DNA from 3 places in the Streptomyces sp. NPDC041129 genome. Region 3 is predicted to be linked to each of the others. Evidence: riboswitches for the same ligand, from Rfam matches in the RefSeq annotation. Region 3 holds a riboswitch; each other region holds the start of a gene.
What was found. Region 3 has a riboswitch for cyclic di-AMP ahead of ACZ6B1_RS08785 (transglycosylase SLT domain-containing protein). Riboswitches for the same ligand answer to the same signal wherever they lie in the genome.
Positions count from the first base shown of each region.

Region 1: linked by a shared signal. The riboswitch ahead of ACZ6B1_RS32300 (M23 family metallopeptidase) and the one ahead of ACZ6B1_RS08785 (transglycosylase SLT domain-containing protein) in region 3 are both predicted to bind cyclic di-AMP.
Region 2: linked by a shared signal. The riboswitch ahead of ACZ6B1_RS09725 (C40 family peptidase) and the one ahead of ACZ6B1_RS08785 (transglycosylase SLT domain-containing protein) in region 3 are both predicted to bind cyclic di-AMP.

Region 1 covers NZ_JBVIYV010000014.1:16,047-21,669, reverse strand. The annotation lists gene ACZ6B1_RS32315 (dihydrofolate reductase family protein) at 1-257, shown strand, start outside; tRNA gene ACZ6B1_RS32310 (tRNA-Met) at 324-397, shown strand; gene ACZ6B1_RS32305 (PP2C family protein-serine/threonine phosphatase) at 598-1,803, shown strand; cyclic di-AMP (ydaO/yuaA leader) riboswitch at 2,018-2,184, shown strand; gene ACZ6B1_RS32300 (M23 family metallopeptidase) at 2,194-3,234, shown strand; gene ACZ6B1_RS32295 (aldo/keto reductase) at 3,386-4,333, shown strand; gene ACZ6B1_RS32290 (PrsW family glutamic-type intramembrane protease) at 4,359-5,623, opposite strand, start outside.
Region 2 covers NZ_JBVIYV010000002.1:321,403-327,025, reverse strand. The annotation lists gene pcrA (DNA helicase PcrA) at 44-2,524, opposite strand; cyclic di-AMP (ydaO/yuaA leader) riboswitch at 2,808-2,980, shown strand; gene ACZ6B1_RS09725 (C40 family peptidase) at 2,989-4,113, shown strand; gene ACZ6B1_RS09720 (tellurite resistance/C4-dicarboxylate transporter family protein) at 4,186-5,160, shown strand; gene ACZ6B1_RS09715 (hypothetical protein) at 5,164-5,517, opposite strand.
Region 3 covers NZ_JBVIYV010000002.1:139,227-144,849, reverse strand. The annotation lists gene ACZ6B1_RS08800 (ABC transporter ATP-binding protein) at 1-779, opposite strand, end outside; gene ACZ6B1_RS08795 (LolA family protein) at 828-2,036, opposite strand; gene ACZ6B1_RS08790 (polyprenyl synthetase family protein) at 2,283-3,293, opposite strand; cyclic di-AMP (ydaO/yuaA leader) riboswitch at 3,828-4,014, shown strand; gene ACZ6B1_RS08785 (transglycosylase SLT domain-containing protein) at 4,017-4,502, shown strand; gene ACZ6B1_RS08780 (HAD family hydrolase) at 4,565-5,377, opposite strand; gene ACZ6B1_RS08775 (FAD-dependent oxidoreductase) at 5,451-5,623, opposite strand, start outside.

The sequences.
Region 1 (5,623 bases), on a different contig from region 3:
CCGACCCCCGGCTGCCCGGCGCCACCGTCTACAGCAGCCTGGAGCCCTGCTCCCGCCGCGCCTCCCGCCCCGCACCCTGTGCCGAGCTGATCCTGCGCGCGGGCGTGCGCCGGGTCGTCACGGCCTGGCGGGAGCCGGACACCTTCGTACCCGGGGCCGACGGCACCGGGGTGCTGGCGGCCGCCGGCGTGGACGTCGTCCTGCTCCCCGAGTACGAGGGCCCGGCCAAGGCGCCGAACGCCCACCTGCTGCCCTGACCGGCGCCGCGCGGAAACGTGTGTGCGGAGCACCCCCGCGCATGGCGTATGCTTGAGACACAACGACGCGGGGTGGAGCAGCTCGGTAGCTCGCTGGGCTCATAACCCAGAGGTCGCAGGTTCAAATCCTGTCCCCGCTACTGAAGACTCAGGGCCGGAATCCAGTTCATGGATTCCGGCCCTGAGTGTTTCCCACTGGACTCCCGCCGGACCCGGGGAAGGCCGCCTCGCGAGTCGAGTGGCGTACGTCACAGCAGGTCATCCGCTCGGGCCACAGCAGTCGCCCGCCTCCCGCGCCCCCGCCACGCTGGTCGTACGTCGAGGACACGGGAGACCAGCAGTGCGCCCTGGTGAGGTGGAGGAGAGCCCGTACGCCAGGGCGGGCGGCCGGCTCCCCGGCGGACCCGTCCCGGATCCGGGCCTCGGTACCGGCCCCGCGCCCGTGCCTCCGGAGCGGTGCCGCCGCCCCGTCGCACACGCCCTGCCCAGCCTCCTCGCCCTCCTGCTCATCGCCGGCGGGCTCCTGTACGACCTGCTCACCCCGCGCGACTTCACCGCCGTGCCCTTCTTCACGGCCGCACCGCTGGTCGCCGCGCCCCTGACCTCGCTGCGCACCACGCTCCTCACCGGGCTGGCCGCCCTGGCCGCCACCTATGTGGTGCACGCCCACTTCGGACCGGGGCTGGACGTCAACACCGTCACCCAGGTCGTCACCGTGGCCACGGTCGCCCTGCTGGCCGTCGCCATCAACCGCGTCGTACGCCTCGGCGACCGGCGGCTCGCCTCCGTCCGGGAGATCGCCGAGGCCGCCCAGCGGGCCGTGCTGCCCGAGCCCGCCCCGCGCATCGCCGGCCTCGACATCGCGGCCCGGTACGAGGCGGCGCAGGAGGGCGCGTTCATCGGCGGTGACCTGTACGCGGTGCAGGACGGCCCGCACGGCGTACGGCTGGTCGTCGGGGACGTGCGCGGCAAGGGCATGGGCGCGGTCGCCGCCGTCGCCGTGGTGATCGGGGCGTTCCGGGAGGCCGCCGAGCAGGAGGCCACGCTGGAGGCGGTGGCCGGGCGGCTGGAGCGCGCGCTGGCCCGCGAGGGCACCCGGCGCGACGGGGTCGACGCGCTGGAGGGCTTCACCACCGTCGTGCTCGCCGAACTGCCGCACGGCGAGGGGGTGGTGCGGATCGTCAACCGCGGTCATCCGCCGCCCCTGCTGCTGCACGCCGACGGCACCCTGCGTGCCCTGACCGCGGACGAGCCCGCGTTGCCGCTCGGCATGGCCGAGCTCGGCCGGTGGCCCGACCGCGCGGCCGAGACCCGTTTCCCGGACGGCGCCACCCTGCTGCTCCACACCGACGGCCTCACCGAGGCCCGTGACACCCACGGCCGGTTCTACGACCCGGCGCGCCGGCTCGCCGGGCGCCGCTTCCCCGATCCGCGCACCCTGCTCACCCGGCTCGCCGCCGACGTCAGGCGGCACTCCGGGGGCGGCATGGCGGACGACATGGCGCTGCTGGCCGTGCGCCGACCCGGCCGATGTGACCAACAGTGATCGGATGGCAGCCCTCCGCTTGCCCGCTGAGTCACCATCAAAAACCCGCTGACTCCTGAAAGCAGGTCAACTCGCCCGTTTTTCACGGTCGTGCGGCGTACGTCCACCCTGGGGAACATTAATGATCAAGCCGAACGGCTTGGAATCTCACAGGTGGGTCTATTAACGTTCGATAACGCAGCGCGGTCGTCCCAGCCGTCACAAGAGGCGGCTCCGTGCGCACGCGCCGAATCCCGCAAGGGAACCGGGGAACCACCACCTTGGGGTGAATCACGCGGATGCCACCGTGAACCGATCCGGTTCCCGGCACGTATACGCGCGTAGGAGACCTTCCTGCTCCGAACCCGTCAGCTAACCCGGTAGGCGGAGGAAGGAAAGGAGTACGCCCGCGTGGCGTCCAACCGGCCTGCCCCCGAAGCCCCATTCGTGCCCAGCCAGCGTGACACCGAAACATTCGGCTACGGCGGCTACCGCGCCGAAGAGGGCCCCTGGGAGGAGTGGAACCCCACCGAGGAGTCCATCCGCCCCGTACGCGGCCGGCACCGCGTCGCCAAGCAGCGCGGCGGCGGACTCGCCCGCAGCTCCACCGTCCTCGGCGTCGGCGTCATAGCGGCCGTCGGAGCGGGCGGCATGGCCAGCGCCCACACCGGAAAGCCGCCGGTGTCCATCTCGATGCCCGATCTGCCCTCCGTCGGCTCCCTGTTCGACGACGACCACTCAGAGGCGTCCGAGGCCACCACGGCCTCGCTCAGCACGGTCGGCACCACCGCCGCCGCCGACAGCGACCAGGACGGCTCCGACGCGGGCGAGACCCTGCGCAACCGGATCATGGCCCAGGCCGAGCAGCAGCAGAGCAAGGCCGACTCCAAGGCCGCAGCGGCAGCGGCGGCCGCCGCCGAGAAGCAGGCCGCCGACGCGGCCGCCAAGGCGAAGAAGGAAGCCGCCGCCAAGGCCGCCGAGGCCAAGGAGGAGGCCGAGGCCGCCGCCAAGAAGAAGGCCGAGGAGGAGCGGCTGGCCGAGCTGGCCAAGCAGTACACGCTGCCCACGTCCTCGTACACGATCACCTCGACCTTCGGTCAGGCCGGCTCGATGTGGTCCTCCGGCTACCACACCGGCCTCGACTTCGCCGCGCCCACCGGCACGCTGATCAAGGCCGTCCACAGCGGCACCATCACCGAGGCGGGCTGGGCCGGCTCCTACGGCTACCGCACCATCCTCACCCTCGACGACGGCACCGAGCTCTGGTTCTGCCACCAGTCCTCGATCAGCGTCTCCGTCGGCCAGAAGGTCAGCACCGGCGACGTCATCGGCCGCGTCGGCGCCACCGGCAACGTCACCGGCCCGCACCTGCACCTGGAGGTCCACCCCGGCGGTGCGGCCACCGGCATCGACCCGATGGCGTGGCTGCACGGCAAGGGCCTCAACCCCTGAGCCGGCCCCGAGCCTCCTGACCGGCCCGGCACCTCGGACCGCTTCCCCGGCCGCCCCGACGCCACCCCGGTGTCAGGGCGGCCGGTCGTGTTCACACACCGTTCGCGAGATCCCGGAATGGGCGGTACCGGGGTGATCGTTGTAACAGGGCATGACTGCTTCTCTGCGCAAACTCGGATCCTCCGACCTCGAGGTCTTCCCGCTCGCCCTCGGCGGCAACGTCTTCGGCTGGACCGCCGACGAGAAGACCTCCTTCGCCGTCCTCGACGCCTACACGGCCGCCGGCGGCAACTTCGTCGACACCGCCGACTCCTACTCGGCGTGGATCGAGGGCAACAAGGGCGGTGAGTCGGAGACCATCATCGGCAAGTGGCTCAAGGCCCGCGGCAACCGCTCCGACGTCGTCGTCGCGACCAAGGTGAGCCAGCACCCGGAGTACCAGGGGCTCACCGCGGCCAACATCAAGGCCGCCGCCGACGCCTCCCTGCGCCGCCTGGACACCGACTACATCGACCTCTACTACACGCACTTCGACAAGCCCGAGGTGCCGGTGGAGGAGATCATCGGCGCCCTGGACGAACTGGTGAAGGCGGGCAAGGTCCGGCAGATCGCCGCCTCCAACATCAGCCCCGAGCGGCTGCGGGCCTCCCTCGACTTCTCCGACCGCGAGGGACTGGCCCGGTACGTCGCTCTCCAGCCCCACTACAACCTGGTCTCCCGCGACACCTACGAGGGTCCGCTGCAGGACCTGGCCGCCGGTGAGGGCCTCGCGGCGGTCCCGTACTTCGCCCTCGCCTCCGGCTTCCTCACCGGCAAGTACCGCCCCGGCGCGACGGTCGACAGCGCCCGCGCCGGCTCGGCCGCCAAGCACCTGGACTCCGACCGCGGCCGGCGGGTGCTCACGGCCCTGGACGAGATCGCCGGCGCGCACGACGCCCCCGTCGCCACGGTCGCCCTCGCCTGGCTGGCCGCCCGGCCGACGGTCACGGCCCCCATCGCCTCGGCCCGCACGGTGGAACAGCTCCCGGCGCTGCTGGGCGTGGCGGAGCTGCGGCTCACCCAGGAGGAACTGGACCGCCTGAACGAGGCCTCCGCCTGACCCCCGGCCGGGGGCGGATGCCCGGTCAGGACTGGTACGGGTTGTACCCCGGGTACCGGGCCGGCGGCACGGGCGGGTTCCCGTACGGCACCGCCGGATATCCGTACGGCACCGCCGGGTGCCCGTAGCCCGGCGGGTGCCCGTAGGCCGTCGGGTGCCCGTACGCCGCCGGGCGGCCGGCGGGCACCGCCGGATACCCGTACCGCGCCCAGTACGCCGAGGCCGCCGGCATCGGGGCCACGGTCCTGGCCGCGTGCTCCAGCGCCGGCCGGGCCACCTCCCGGCGCCGCCACAGCTCGGCGAGCAGCTCCTGCTCCCGCGCGGCGGAGTCGGCGCCGGCCCGTCCCCGCCGCCCCCGGTGGCGCAGGAAGGCCAGGGAGGTGGCGTACGCCTCGTACTGCGCGACCGCCCGCCCGGCGGGCCGCCCGCCGAGGTGGCGGCGGGCGTGATCCCGGGCGGCGCGGCGCGCCCGCATCGACCCCAGGACGAACGGCTCGGCCGGCCCGAGCCACCCGGCGTGGACATACGCCGGCAGCTCCTCCCGCACGGTCCGCAGTTCCCGCTGCCGGGTCCAGACCGCCAGCCAGGTCAGCAGCCCGAACGCGGGCACCATGAAGGCGGCGTAGACGGCGAGGAACCCGAACTGGCCGAAGGTCGCGGAGCCGTTCCACAGGGCGTGCATGCTCATCGCCAGCAGCAGTCCGCCGAGCGGGACCAGCACGCGCCGGGCGGGCTGCCGTTCGGTGGAGAGCGCGGCGACACCGAAGCCGATGCCGGTGAACACGGTGAACAGGGGGTGCGCGAACGGGGACATCACGACGCGCACGAAGAAGGTCGCGGCGGTGACGGAGGCGATGCCGTGGCCGCCGCTGAGCTGGTCGGTCCCGAAGGCCGTGCCCAGGTAGAGGATGTTCTCGGTGAACGCGAAGCCGGTGGCGGTGACCCCGGCTATCACCACGCCGTCGACGATCCCGGTGAAGTCCCGTCTGCGGAAGAGGTAGACCAGCAGCACGGCCGCGGCCTTCGCGGACTCCTCGACGACGGGAGCTATCACGGTGGCGCCCAGGGTGTCGGCACCGGCGGGATCGGCGGTCGAGGTGGCTATCCACTTCGTCGCGAAACTGTTGGCGACGATGGCTATCAGCGCCGCCGCGCAGGCGCCCCAGGCGAACGCGAAGACCAGGTTCCGCCAGGGGCCGGGTTCGACCCGGTCCAGCCAGCGGAAGGCGGCTAGGAGCCAGGGCACGGGCAGCACGGCGAGCCCGAGACCGACCAGGAACCCCGTGGTGC
Region 2 (5,623 bases), 180 kb from region 3:
GACCGGCGGGGCTCCTGTCGTCCGGCGCTGCCCGACGGGTCGTCTAGAGCTTCTCGACGGGCGCGTACCGCAGCAGCAGCCGCTTCGGCTTGGTGTCCCCGAAGTCGATCGTCGCCTCGGCGTTGCCACCGGTGCCCTTGACCCCGACGACCGTGCCCAGACCGAACTGGTCGTGCGTGACCCGGTCCCCGACGGCCAGGGCGACCACCGGCTTCTCGGCCGACCGCCGGGTGGCGAACCCGGACGCGCCCGACGCCGAGGAGCGGGAACGGGAGGAGGACAGCGACGCGGCGACCCCGGCGGCAGGACCGGAGGACACCGGTGAGGCCCCTCCGGTCCGCTTCCACTCCATGTGGGCGGCCGGAATCTCCTCCAGGAAGCGGGAGGGCGGGTTGTACGACGGCTGGCCCCAGGCGCTGCGCACTGCCGACCGGGTGAGGTACAGCCGCTCCCGCGCGCGGGTGATGCCCACGTACGCCAGGCGCCGTTCCTCCTCCAGTTCCTTGGTCTGGCCGAGGGCGCGCATGTGCGGGAAGACGCCGTCCTCCATGCCGGTCAGGAAGACGACCGGGAACTCCAGGCCCTTGGCGGTGTGCAGGGTCATCAGGGTGATGACGCCGTCGCCGTCCTCCTCGTCCGGGATCTGGTCCGAGTCGGCGACCAGCGCGACCCGCTCCAGGAAGTCGGCGAGCGTGCCCGTCTCTCCCTCGGCGTGCTCCTGCTCGAACTCCAGGGCCACCGCCGCGAGTTCCTGGAGGTTCTCGATACGGGTCTCGTCCTGCGGGTCGGTGGAGCTCTGCAACTCGGCCAGGTAGCCGGTGCGTTCGAGTATGGCCTCCAGCACGGTCGCCGGTCCGGCGCCGGACTCCACGACGGTCCGCAGGTCCTCCATCAGCGTGTTGAACCGCTTGACCGCGTTGGTGGAGCGCGCGGCCATGCCGTAGGCCTCGTCCACCCGCTTGAGCGCCTGCGGGAAGCTGATCTTCTCGCGCTGGGAGAGGGCGTCGATCATCGCCTCGGCCCGCTCGCCGATGCCGCGCTTGGGCACGTTGAGGATGCGGCGCAGCGGCACCGAGTCCTCGGGGTTGGCGAGGACACGCAGGTAGGCGAGGACGTCCCGGACCTCCTTGCGCTCGTAGAAGCGGACGCCGCCGACGACCTTGTAGGGCAGGCCGACGCGGATGAAGACCTCTTCGAAGACACGGGACTGGGCGTTGGTGCGGTAGAAGACGGCGACGTCCCCGGCCTTCGCCTCGCCCGCGTCGGTGAGGCGGTCTATCTCGTCGGCGACGAACTGGGCCTCGTCGTGCTCGGTGTCGGCGACGTAGCCGGTGATCCGCGCGCCCTGGCCGGCGTTGGTCCACAGGTTCTTCGGGCGGCGGGACTCGTTGCGCTCGATGACCGCGTTGGCGGCGGACAGGATGGTCTGCGTGGAGCGGTAGTTCTGCTCCAGCAGGATCGTCGTCGCGTCCGGGTAGTCCTCCTCGAACTGGAGGATGTTGCGGATCGTCGCACCCCGGAAGGCGTAGATCGACTGGTCCGCGTCGCCCACCACGCAGAGTTCGGCGGGCGGCAGGTCGAACTCGCCGGGCGGTACGTCCTCGTCGTGCTGCCCGGTGCCCACCAGCTCCCGTACGAGGGCGTACTGGGCGTGGTTGGTGTCCTGGTACTCGTCGACCATGACGTGCCGGAAGCGGCGGCGGTAGTGCTCGGCGACGTCCGGGAAGGCGCGCAGCAGGTTGACCGTCGTCATGATCAGGTCGTCGAAGTCCAGCGCGTTGGCCTCGCGCAGCCGTGACTGGTAGAGCGCGTAGGCCTGGGCGAGGGTCTTCTCGAAGCCGTCGGTGGCCTGGGCGGCGAAGTCCTCCTCGTCGATCAGCTCGTTCTTCAGGTTGCTGATCTTGGCGCTGAAGGACTTCGGCGGGTAGCGCTTGGGGTCGAGGTCGAGGTCGCGGCAGACCAGGGCCATCAGGCGCTTGGAGTCGGCGGCGTCGTAGATCGAGAAGGACGATGTGAAGCCGAGCCTCTTCGACTCGCGCCGCAGGATGCGCACGCACGCGCTGTGGAAGGTCATCACCCACATCGCGCCGGCGCGCGGGCCGACGAGCTGCTCGACCCGCTCCTTCATCTCGCCGGCGGCCTTGTTGGTGAAGGTGATCGCGAGGATCTGGCCCGGGTGCACGTTCCGCGCGGCGAGCAGATGCGCGATGCGGTGGGTGAGCACACGGGTCTTGCCGGAGCCCGCGCCGGCCACGATGAGCAGCGGCGAGCCGGCGTGTACGACCGCGGCGCGCTGGTTGTCGTTCAGCCCCCGCAGCAGCGCGTCCGGGTCGATCACGGGACGCGGGGCGCCGTCGCGGTAGTGGGTGTCCCGGTCCGGCGGCACGTCGAACTTCCCGCCGAACAGATCGTCCGGAAGGGGCTCCGGAGCGTGATCGTCCTCGGGCGGCGGCGGGGGCTCCTCCGCGTGCCCGCGAGGGGCCTGGAGGTCCGCCAGGAAGCTGTCGTCAAAGAGGCTGCTCATCGCTCTACGAGTCTAGGGGGCCGCACCGACAACCGGTCCCGGCACCGGAAAGTCGGAGCCCGTGAGGTCCGCGACAGCACGCCGTGCCGGCGCGTCGGCCATCGCGCGAAGGGGGCTGCCGAACTCCTCACACAGCGAAAGCGCCTTGTCACGCGCGTATGAAACCGGCCCCGGGTCACGGAAATGTATCGGACATATGGCACAGCAACCTTCACAGGAGTCACACGAGTTGGCTAGGTTGCCGTCAGGCCGCACGACCCCCACCGGCGAACCTCGCCGGGCCGCGCGGCCTCCGCCGAGTCCGGTGCCCCCCCTTCGCGGCGGCCGGAGCCGGGGACCCACCGATCCTGGGGTGAATCGGCCGACTCCCGCCCGGGACGACGCCGTAGGGCAACCCTTCCGAACCACCCGCCCGAACCCGACAGCTAACCCGGTAGGCGGCACGTTGGAAGGAGTCGCCACCCTTGGCGTCGCACCGCAAGCCGGGTCCCCCGGGAACCCGCGGGACGGGCATCCGCACCCCCGTCCTGGCCACCGCCGCCCTCACCTCCGTGGCCGTCCTGTCCCAGACGGCCGGGGCCGCTTCGGCCTCCGCCTCCTCCACGGGCGACGGCAGGCCGAGTGTGGAGGAGATCGAGAAGAAGATCGACGAGCTGTACCGCAGGGCGGACCCGGAGGAGGAACCCGCGGCCGTGCAGCGGGCTCGCGCCGAGGCTCCACGCGGGGAGACCGTCCGGCGGCCGGGCCTGTTCACGAAGGCCCGCGAGGGGCTGGCTCCGTTCGCCGCGGCTCCCGAGGCGGCCGGCTCGCTGCTCGCGGAGTACCCGGAGGACCATTTCGCCCAGAGCCGGCTGATGAACCGGCTGGCCTCCCGGGTGAAGGGCGCGGCCGAGCGCGGGAAGGCCCCCAGGGCCCCCGAGGCGCCGGTCACCGCGCCGTACGACGTGAAGGCGGCCAAGGCGGCCGTCCAGCACAAGCTCGCCACCGCGCGCGAGTTGCTGTCCCGGCGGACGGCTCCGGTCCCGGAACCGGCTCCAGCTCCTCCTGCGGTCCCGGCTCCGGCTCCTCCTGCGGTCCCGGCTCCGGACCCCGCTCTCGGCTCGATCCCCGCTCCGGATCCGGCTCTCACCTCGGTCCTGGCTCCGCCTTCGGTCCCGGTCCGTGCCCCGGAGCGGCCGCGGTCCGCGGCGCGGCCGGTGAGCGTGCCGGCCGTCACCCCGCCGGCCCCCGTCACCAAGGCCGAGAAGGCGATCGCCTTCGCCCGCGCCCAGATCGGCAAGCCGTACGTCTCAGGTGCCAGCGGGCCCGGCTCCTACGACTGCTCGGGCCTCACCCAGGCCGCATGGAAGGCCGCCGGCGTGACCCTGCCGCGTGCCGCGCGTGACCAGGCCGCCATGGGCACCGCCGTCCCGCTCGCCGACGCGCGCCCCGGTGATCTGGTCTTCTTCCACAACGACAACAGCCATGTGGGTCTGTGCACGGGCGACGGAACGATGATCCACGCCCCGCGCCCCGGTGCGTACGTGCGCGAGGAGCCGGTCCACCTTGCGGGCGAGTCGGTCGTCCACCGGGTGGTGCGTCCGGCCTGACGGTGCTCTTTTCGGGCCCTGCGCGCGCGTGCCCCGCGGGCGCGGGCGTCGCCGCTCCCTAGCATCGGGCGCATGCCCATGCCCGGCTTCTCTTGTCTGCGTACGTGGTGGGCGGGGCGACCGCCGGCGGCGGGGGCCGCCGTCATGGCGAGCGGCATCGTGTCGGTGGGTCTGCACCTGACCGGTCCCGAGGCGGTGTCGCTGGTCTTCCTGTGGCTGGCCTGCCTCGCCTGGGTGGCGCTCGCCGCCGACTTCGCCGTACGGCTGGTGACGCAGCGGCCGCTGTGGCTGGCCGAGGCGAAGAGCCCGGGCGCGCTCACCGCCGTCGCCGCCACGGCGGTGCTCGGCACCCGGCTCTCGCTGCTCGGTTGGCAGACCCTGGCCGAGGCCGCCCTGGCGCTGGCGGTACTGATGTGGCCGGCGCTGCTGCTTCTCGTCGTACGGCACTGGGGACGGCGCATGCCGGGTGCGGTCTTCCTGTGTTGTGTGGCCACACAGGGGCTCGCGGTGCTGGCGGCCACACTGGCCGCGGCCGAGACCACGGCATGGCTCGCGCACGCCGCGCTGGTGCTGTTCTGGCTGGGCCTGGTCCTCTACGGCCTGGCGCTGGCGCGCTTCGACCCGCGGCAGGTGCTGGAGGGTGCCGGCGACCACTGGATCGCGGGCGGGGCGCTCGCCATCTCGGCGCTGGCCGGGGCGAAGCTGCTGGCCGCCGACAGTGCGCGGCTGTACCTGTGGAACGACGACGACCGGGGCGTGCTGCGCAATGTCACCGCCGCGCTGCTGGTCCTGGACCTCGCCTGCTGCCTGGTCCTGCTGGCCGCCGAGGTGGCCCGGCCGCGGCTGCGCTTCGACGTGCGGCGGTGGTCGACCGTCTTCCCGCTGGGCATGACGGCGGCGTCGGTCCTGTCGGTCGCGGCGGTCCTGGGCATCGAGTGGCTGCGGGGGTTGGGCGAGGCGCTGTTGTGGCTGGCAGTGGCGGTGTGGCTGGCGGTCGCGGCCGGCGCGGTGCTCGCCGCCCGCGCCGGCCTCGTCAAGGCGCGCTGAGGCTCACGTCCACAGCACGGCGATGAAGATGTTCGCCATGGTCAGCAGGCCTACGAGCCCGAAGACGCGCTTGTCCACCTGCTCCTCGTCGCGCTGGACGTAGACCAGCCCGAGGATCACGATCAGCAGGGCCAGCTTCACCCCGATCTTGAAGGTGTTGACGTGGTGGCCGTCGGCCTCGTTGAGCCCGACCAGGGCCACGCCGGTGACCAGCATGGTGAACGCGCCGTGCAGCATCCCGGGGACGAACCGGGCCGTGCCCCGGCCCATCGCCTTCATCTGGGTGAGGAAACCGCCGAGCAGCGCGGCGATGCCGATGATGTGCAGGCCGACGAGGAGATGGATGAGTACGTCCATGACCCGGAGCCTATGAGGGGGTCCCGGACGGCCGGTCACCGGGCCCGTCGACGGCCGCTCTCCACGCGAGGGATCTTGCATATATGCGCCGCATAGCACCACACGG
Region 3 (5,623 bases):
AGCACCCGGGCCGCCTCGGCGGGATCCGGCGTGCTCACCGCCAGCCGGCCGCGCGCCCCGGCGGCCAGGTCGGCGACGGCGCCCTGGATGATCAGGCGGCCCCGCGCCATCACCGCCGCGTGCGTGCACACCTGCTCGATCTCGTCGAGGAGGTGGGAGGACAGGAACACGGTCGTACCGTCGGACGCCAGTTCCTTCACCAGGGCGCGGATCTCCCGCATGCCCTGCGGGTCGAGCCCGTTGGTGGGCTCGTCCAGCACGAGCAGTCCGCGCGGCTGGAGCAGGGCGGCGGCCAGGCCCAGGCGCTGCTTCATGCCGAGCGAGTACGCCCTCGCCTTCTTGCCCGCCGCCGCCGTCAGGCCCACCCGGTCCAGGGCTGCCGCGACGCGGGCGCGCCGGGTGCGCGGATCGGCCGTCGGGTCGGCGGCGTCGTAGCGCAGCAGGTTGTCCCGGCCGGACAGGAAGCCGTACAGGGCCGGACCCTCGATCAGCGCGCCGACCCGCGGCAGGACGGTGCGAGCGGAGCGGGGCATGGGCCGGCCCAGGACGCGGGCCGTGCCCGAGGTCGGCTCGATCAGGCCCATCAGCATGCGGATGGTGGTGGTCTTGCCGGAGCCGTTCGGGCCGAGGAAGCCGAAGACGCTGCCCGCCGGAACGGTCAGGTCGAGACCGTCGACGGCGAGCTGTCCGCCGCGGTAGCGCTTGGTGAGGCCGCGCGTGGCGATGACGTGCTCCGGCGCGTCTCCCGCATCACGCCCTCCGGCGGACGGTTCGTCCATCGGCTCCCCCTCGGTTGCCCGCTCCTGCCTGCCCGTGCCCGGGAAGGATCACTTCCCCGTGTTCGCCGCCTTCACCAGCGCGTCCTTGGTCACCGCACCGGCGTAGACCTTGCCGTCGTCGGTGATCAGGGCGTTGACCAGGCGGGTGGAGAACACCGTGCCCTTGCCGAACTTGCCCGAGACCTGGTCGCCGAGCGAGCCGAGGAAGCCGCCGAGCGCACCGCCCTGGTCGCCGGACGGCACGCCGCCCTTGCCGCCGGTGTCGAAGACGGCGACCGACGTCCAGCCCTCACCGAGCACGGTGGCACCGTTCAGGCCCTTGGTGAGGTCCTCACCGCCCTTGGGGGCGTGCTCCGGCGCCCTGCCCTTGCCGCCTTCCTTCTCCTCGGTGACCTTCGCGCCCTTGGGCGGGGTGAAGTCGAAGGTGGAGGCGGCCGGCTTGGCGAAGGAGACCTGGGTGAAGCCCGCGTCGAGCACGGCGGCGCCGCCGCTCCTGGGGGTGAGCGTGAACTTCAGCGGCGTGCCCGTCTTCGCGTCCACGGCGATGCTGATGGCGCCGACCGTGGTGCCGGACTGCCTGGGCTTGATCAGCAGCTTGTAGGCGTCGCGTCCGGCGACCTGCGCGGTGCCGTCGACGGTCACGGACGTGGTGTCGTCGACCGCCTTCAGGGCCTCGTCGGCGAAGCCCTTCGGCGTGGCCGGCGGCTGCTCTGCCCGGTGCTGCCCGCCGGAGCCGGCGGTGGCCGAGTGGTGGACCTCGTTGCTCTTGCTGTCGTAGCCCCAGACGTCCTTGCCGTCGTGGATGAGGCTGTACTCGGAGCCGCTCTCCAGCAGCGACAGCTTCTGCCGGTCCGGTCCGTCGGCGGCCACGCGCAGCGTGTGCGTGCCGGAGACCAGCTCCGTGAGCTTGGACCGCGGGTCGCCGGAGTCGCCGTCGCCACCGCCCCCGGCCGCCCCGGACGCGAGTCCGCTCTCCAGGCCCCCGAGGTCCGGCAGGCCGAGGTCGGTGCTGACCTTCACCGTGCCGGACAGCTGCTGCACGTCCGACTTGGCGATCTTGTCGATGAGCTGCTGTGCGGTGATCTTCGGCAGATCGGGGTCACCGGAGTCGGCGAGCGCCGGGACCAGCCCGATCGTGGCCGCCGCGACCCCCACCACCGCGACCGGGACCACGTACCGGGCGGCCTTGCGGCGTCCGGTGGGCAGGTCCTCGTCACGCGCGGCGCCGGTCGCGTCGTCGGATTCGTACGGTGCCATCTGTGCCTTACCTCCGTCGTCGGCGGCGGCTGTCCCCACACTGGTCCACCTGAGCCGCCATTCTCACCCGAATCGGTGAGGAGTGGTGATTTCCGTGGTTTCCATATGACCAAATCGGCCGTGAGGAAGCGTCAGACCGTGGCACCAAGTCCGTGTACGCCTGCGGTATGACGCCCGAGGGCGGTGCCTCCCCCGACCCGTAGGGGTCGTGCGGGAAACACCGCCCTCGGTCTGCGACAGGGGGGCTCAGCCGGCCCGGTGCACCACCGCGTCGCACAGTTCGAGCAGCGCCGCCTTGGAGTCGCACTCCGGCAGCGGGGCCAGCGCGGCGCGCGCCTCCTCGGCGTAGCGGACGGTGTCCCTGCGGGCCTGCTCCAGCGCGGGGTGGGCGCGGAGCGCGGTGAGCGCCTCCTCGAGCCGGGCGTCGTCGCCGAGGTCGGAGTCGAGCAGCTCGCACAGCGCGATGTCCTCGGGCAGCCCCAGCCGGGCCGCGCGCTCGCGCAGCCGGAGCACGGGCAGCGTCGGGATGCCCTCGCGCAGGTCGGTCCCCGGGGTCTTGCCGGACTCGTGCGAGTCGGAGGCGATGTCCAGGACGTCGTCGGCGAGCTGGAAGGCGACACCGAGCCGCTCGCCGTACTGGGTGAGCACGTCGACGACCCTCTCGTCGGCGCCGGACATCATCGCGCCGAACCGGCAGGAGACCGCCACCAGGGAGCCGGTCTTGCCTCCCAGCACGTCAAGGTAGTGCTCGACCGGGTCGCGGCCGTCCGAGGGGCCCGCGGTCTCCAGGATCTGGCCGGTGACCAGCCGCTCGAACGCGAGGGCCTGGACCCGGACCGCCTCGGGGCCGAGGTCGGCGAGGATCTGGGAGGCGCGGGCGAAGAGGAAGTCGCCGGTGAGGACCGCGACGGAGTTGCCCCAGCGCGTGTTGGCGCTGTCCACCCCGCGCCGCACGGACGCCTCGTCCATGACGTCGTCGTGGTACAGCGTGGCCAGGTGGGTCAGCTCCACGACCACGGCCGACGGAACGACACCGGGCGCGTACGGGTCCCCGAACTGCGCCGCGAGCATCACGAGGAGCGGCCGGAACCGCTTCCCACCGGCCCGTACGAGGTGCTGCGCGGCCTCCGTGATGAACGGGACCTCGCTCTTGGTGGCCTCGAGCAAGCCTTCCTCGACAGCCGTCAATCCGGCCTGGACATCGGCTTCCAGAGCCTGGTCCCGCACGCTCAGCCCGAACGGCCCGACGACGGTCACGAGGGGTCTCCTGTCTGCTGGTGTCTGCTGGCGATTACACGGTTTGTCGATAGGTCGCTGCCCTCACTCAAGTCAGCGTATCCGGTCCTGTTTCGATCACCGAGGGCGCCCACCGGTCCGGCACGGAGGGCATCGGACCATGATCGGCGCACTGCCGACCACCCGATAATACGGACATTAGACGCCTTAATGCGCCTTTTGCGACGCGAGGTAAATCGGCCACGCGCCATCCGCAGGGCACTCCGTCATCGTTTCACCCCTCACGCCCAAATCCCCCATGTCTGATTTGGAATACTTTGCTATTTCGTGAATTGGGTCACGCGCCCGGATCCGGCCGCCGGACCCGGCCACCACCCACTTCCCCTTGCCCCGTCGGCCAGTTGGGCATTGGCAGTCGCAAAGGATCAAGCACCCAAAACGGAACAGAACAAGGTCAACTTGGTCTTTACGTGAATCCAACACTTGTTCCGGACATGTGCTCTCGCATACGTTCCCGGCCAGTCGAGCGGAACGCCGAATCCTGCCGCCGCCCGACATCACCCATCGACGAACTCATTCGTACGGCAGGAGCGGGGGACCCAGGTAAGTTCGCCGGACCCGACGACACGTGTCGTCACCGGAACGGCAAGGGGTTAAGTCGTGCCGCCTCGGGGGCGGCACGGCCGGGCACCTCCCCGCCCGAACCCGACAGCTCACCTCGCAGGCGACGGAGAGGAACCTCGCATGCCTGCTGCCGCTCAGCCCCGCCGCGTCCGCACCAGCCGCCTCGTCCGCAAGCTCGCCGTCCTCGGCACCGGTGCCGCCGTGCTGGCCCTTCCGGTCGTCGGCGCGACCAGCGCCTCCGCGGCCGACTCCACCGGCTCGACCGGCACCACCCTCGCCGGGTACCCGAACAACCTCGACGGCTGGATCCGCGAGTCCCTCGCGATCATGGCGGAGAAGCACATCCCGGGCACCTACAACGGCATCCACCGCAACATCATCCGCGAGTCCTCGGGCAACCCGCGCGCCATCAACCTGTGGGACTCCAACGCCGCCAAGGGCATCCCGTCCAAGGGCCTGCTCCAGGTGATCGACCCGACCTTCAACACCTACCACGTGGCCGGAACGGCGTTCGACCCCTACGACCCGGTCGCGAACATCACCGCCGCCTGCAACTACGCGGCCGCCCGCTACGGGTCGATCGACAACGTCTTCGGCGCCTACTGACCGGCGTTCGCGGCGGGTGCCACCTGACCGGCACCCGCCGCGAGCCGCTGTTCGTGTCCCGGTCAGCCGGCCGGGAACAGTCCTTCGAGGACGACGGCGACGCCGTCGTCCTCGTTCGACGTCGTGACCTCGTCCGCGACCGCCTTGAGTTCGGGGTGGGCGTTGGCCATGGCGACCCCGCGGCCCGCCCAGTCGAACATGGGGATGTCATTGGGCATGTCGCCGAAGGCCAGCGCCTGTTCGGCGGCGACCCCCAGATGACCGGCGGCCAGCGCCAGCCCGGTCGCCTTGGTGACTCCGCACGGCTGGAGCTCCACCGTGCCCGGCCCCGACATGGTGACCGTGGCCAGCGATCCCACCGCAGCGCGCGCGGTCGCCGCCAACTCGTCGTCCGAGAGCGCGTGATGGCGCAGCAGCACCTTGCTGATGGGCTCACGCCACAGGTCGTCGCGCCGGTCGACCCGCACGGCGGGCAGGGTGGGGTGGGGCATCAGATAGCCGGGCTCGATCAGCGTGAGCCCGTCCACTCCGTCCTGGTCGACGGCCGCGAAGACCTGCCCCACCTCCGCCTCGATCTTGCCGAGCGCGGTCTCCGCCAGTTCCCGGTCCAGCCGCACCGACCACAGCAGGCGGCCGGTGCCGGCGTCGTAGACCTGCGCTCCCTGCCCGCACACCGCGAGCCCCGTGCAGCCGAGGGCGGCCAGGAGCGGCCGCACCCGGGGGGCCGGCCGGCCCGTCACCACCAGGTGCCGGGCACCGGCCCGCGCCACCCGCTCCAGTGCGGCGAGCGACCGGTCGGAGACGGTGTCGTCGCCGCGCAGCAGCGTCCCGTCAAGGTCGGTGGCGATCAGTGCGTATGCGGGAGGTGCGGCCATGATCAGAGAATACGGACCGCACGCCCCGCCGACTCACCCGGTTCCTGGCGGACTTGGGGCCCGGAGACGAGCGTCACCCGGGTCGGCCGTGGGCGGCGGCCAGGTGCCTCACCAGGCGTGGTGAGGCGAACTCGGTGCCGCACACGAAGCGCATCACCGGACCGTAGGAGGACGCCGCCGGGAGACCGGTGAAGTACAGGCCGGGGACGGAGGAGACATAGCCGGCGCCCAGCCTCGGGGCGCCCC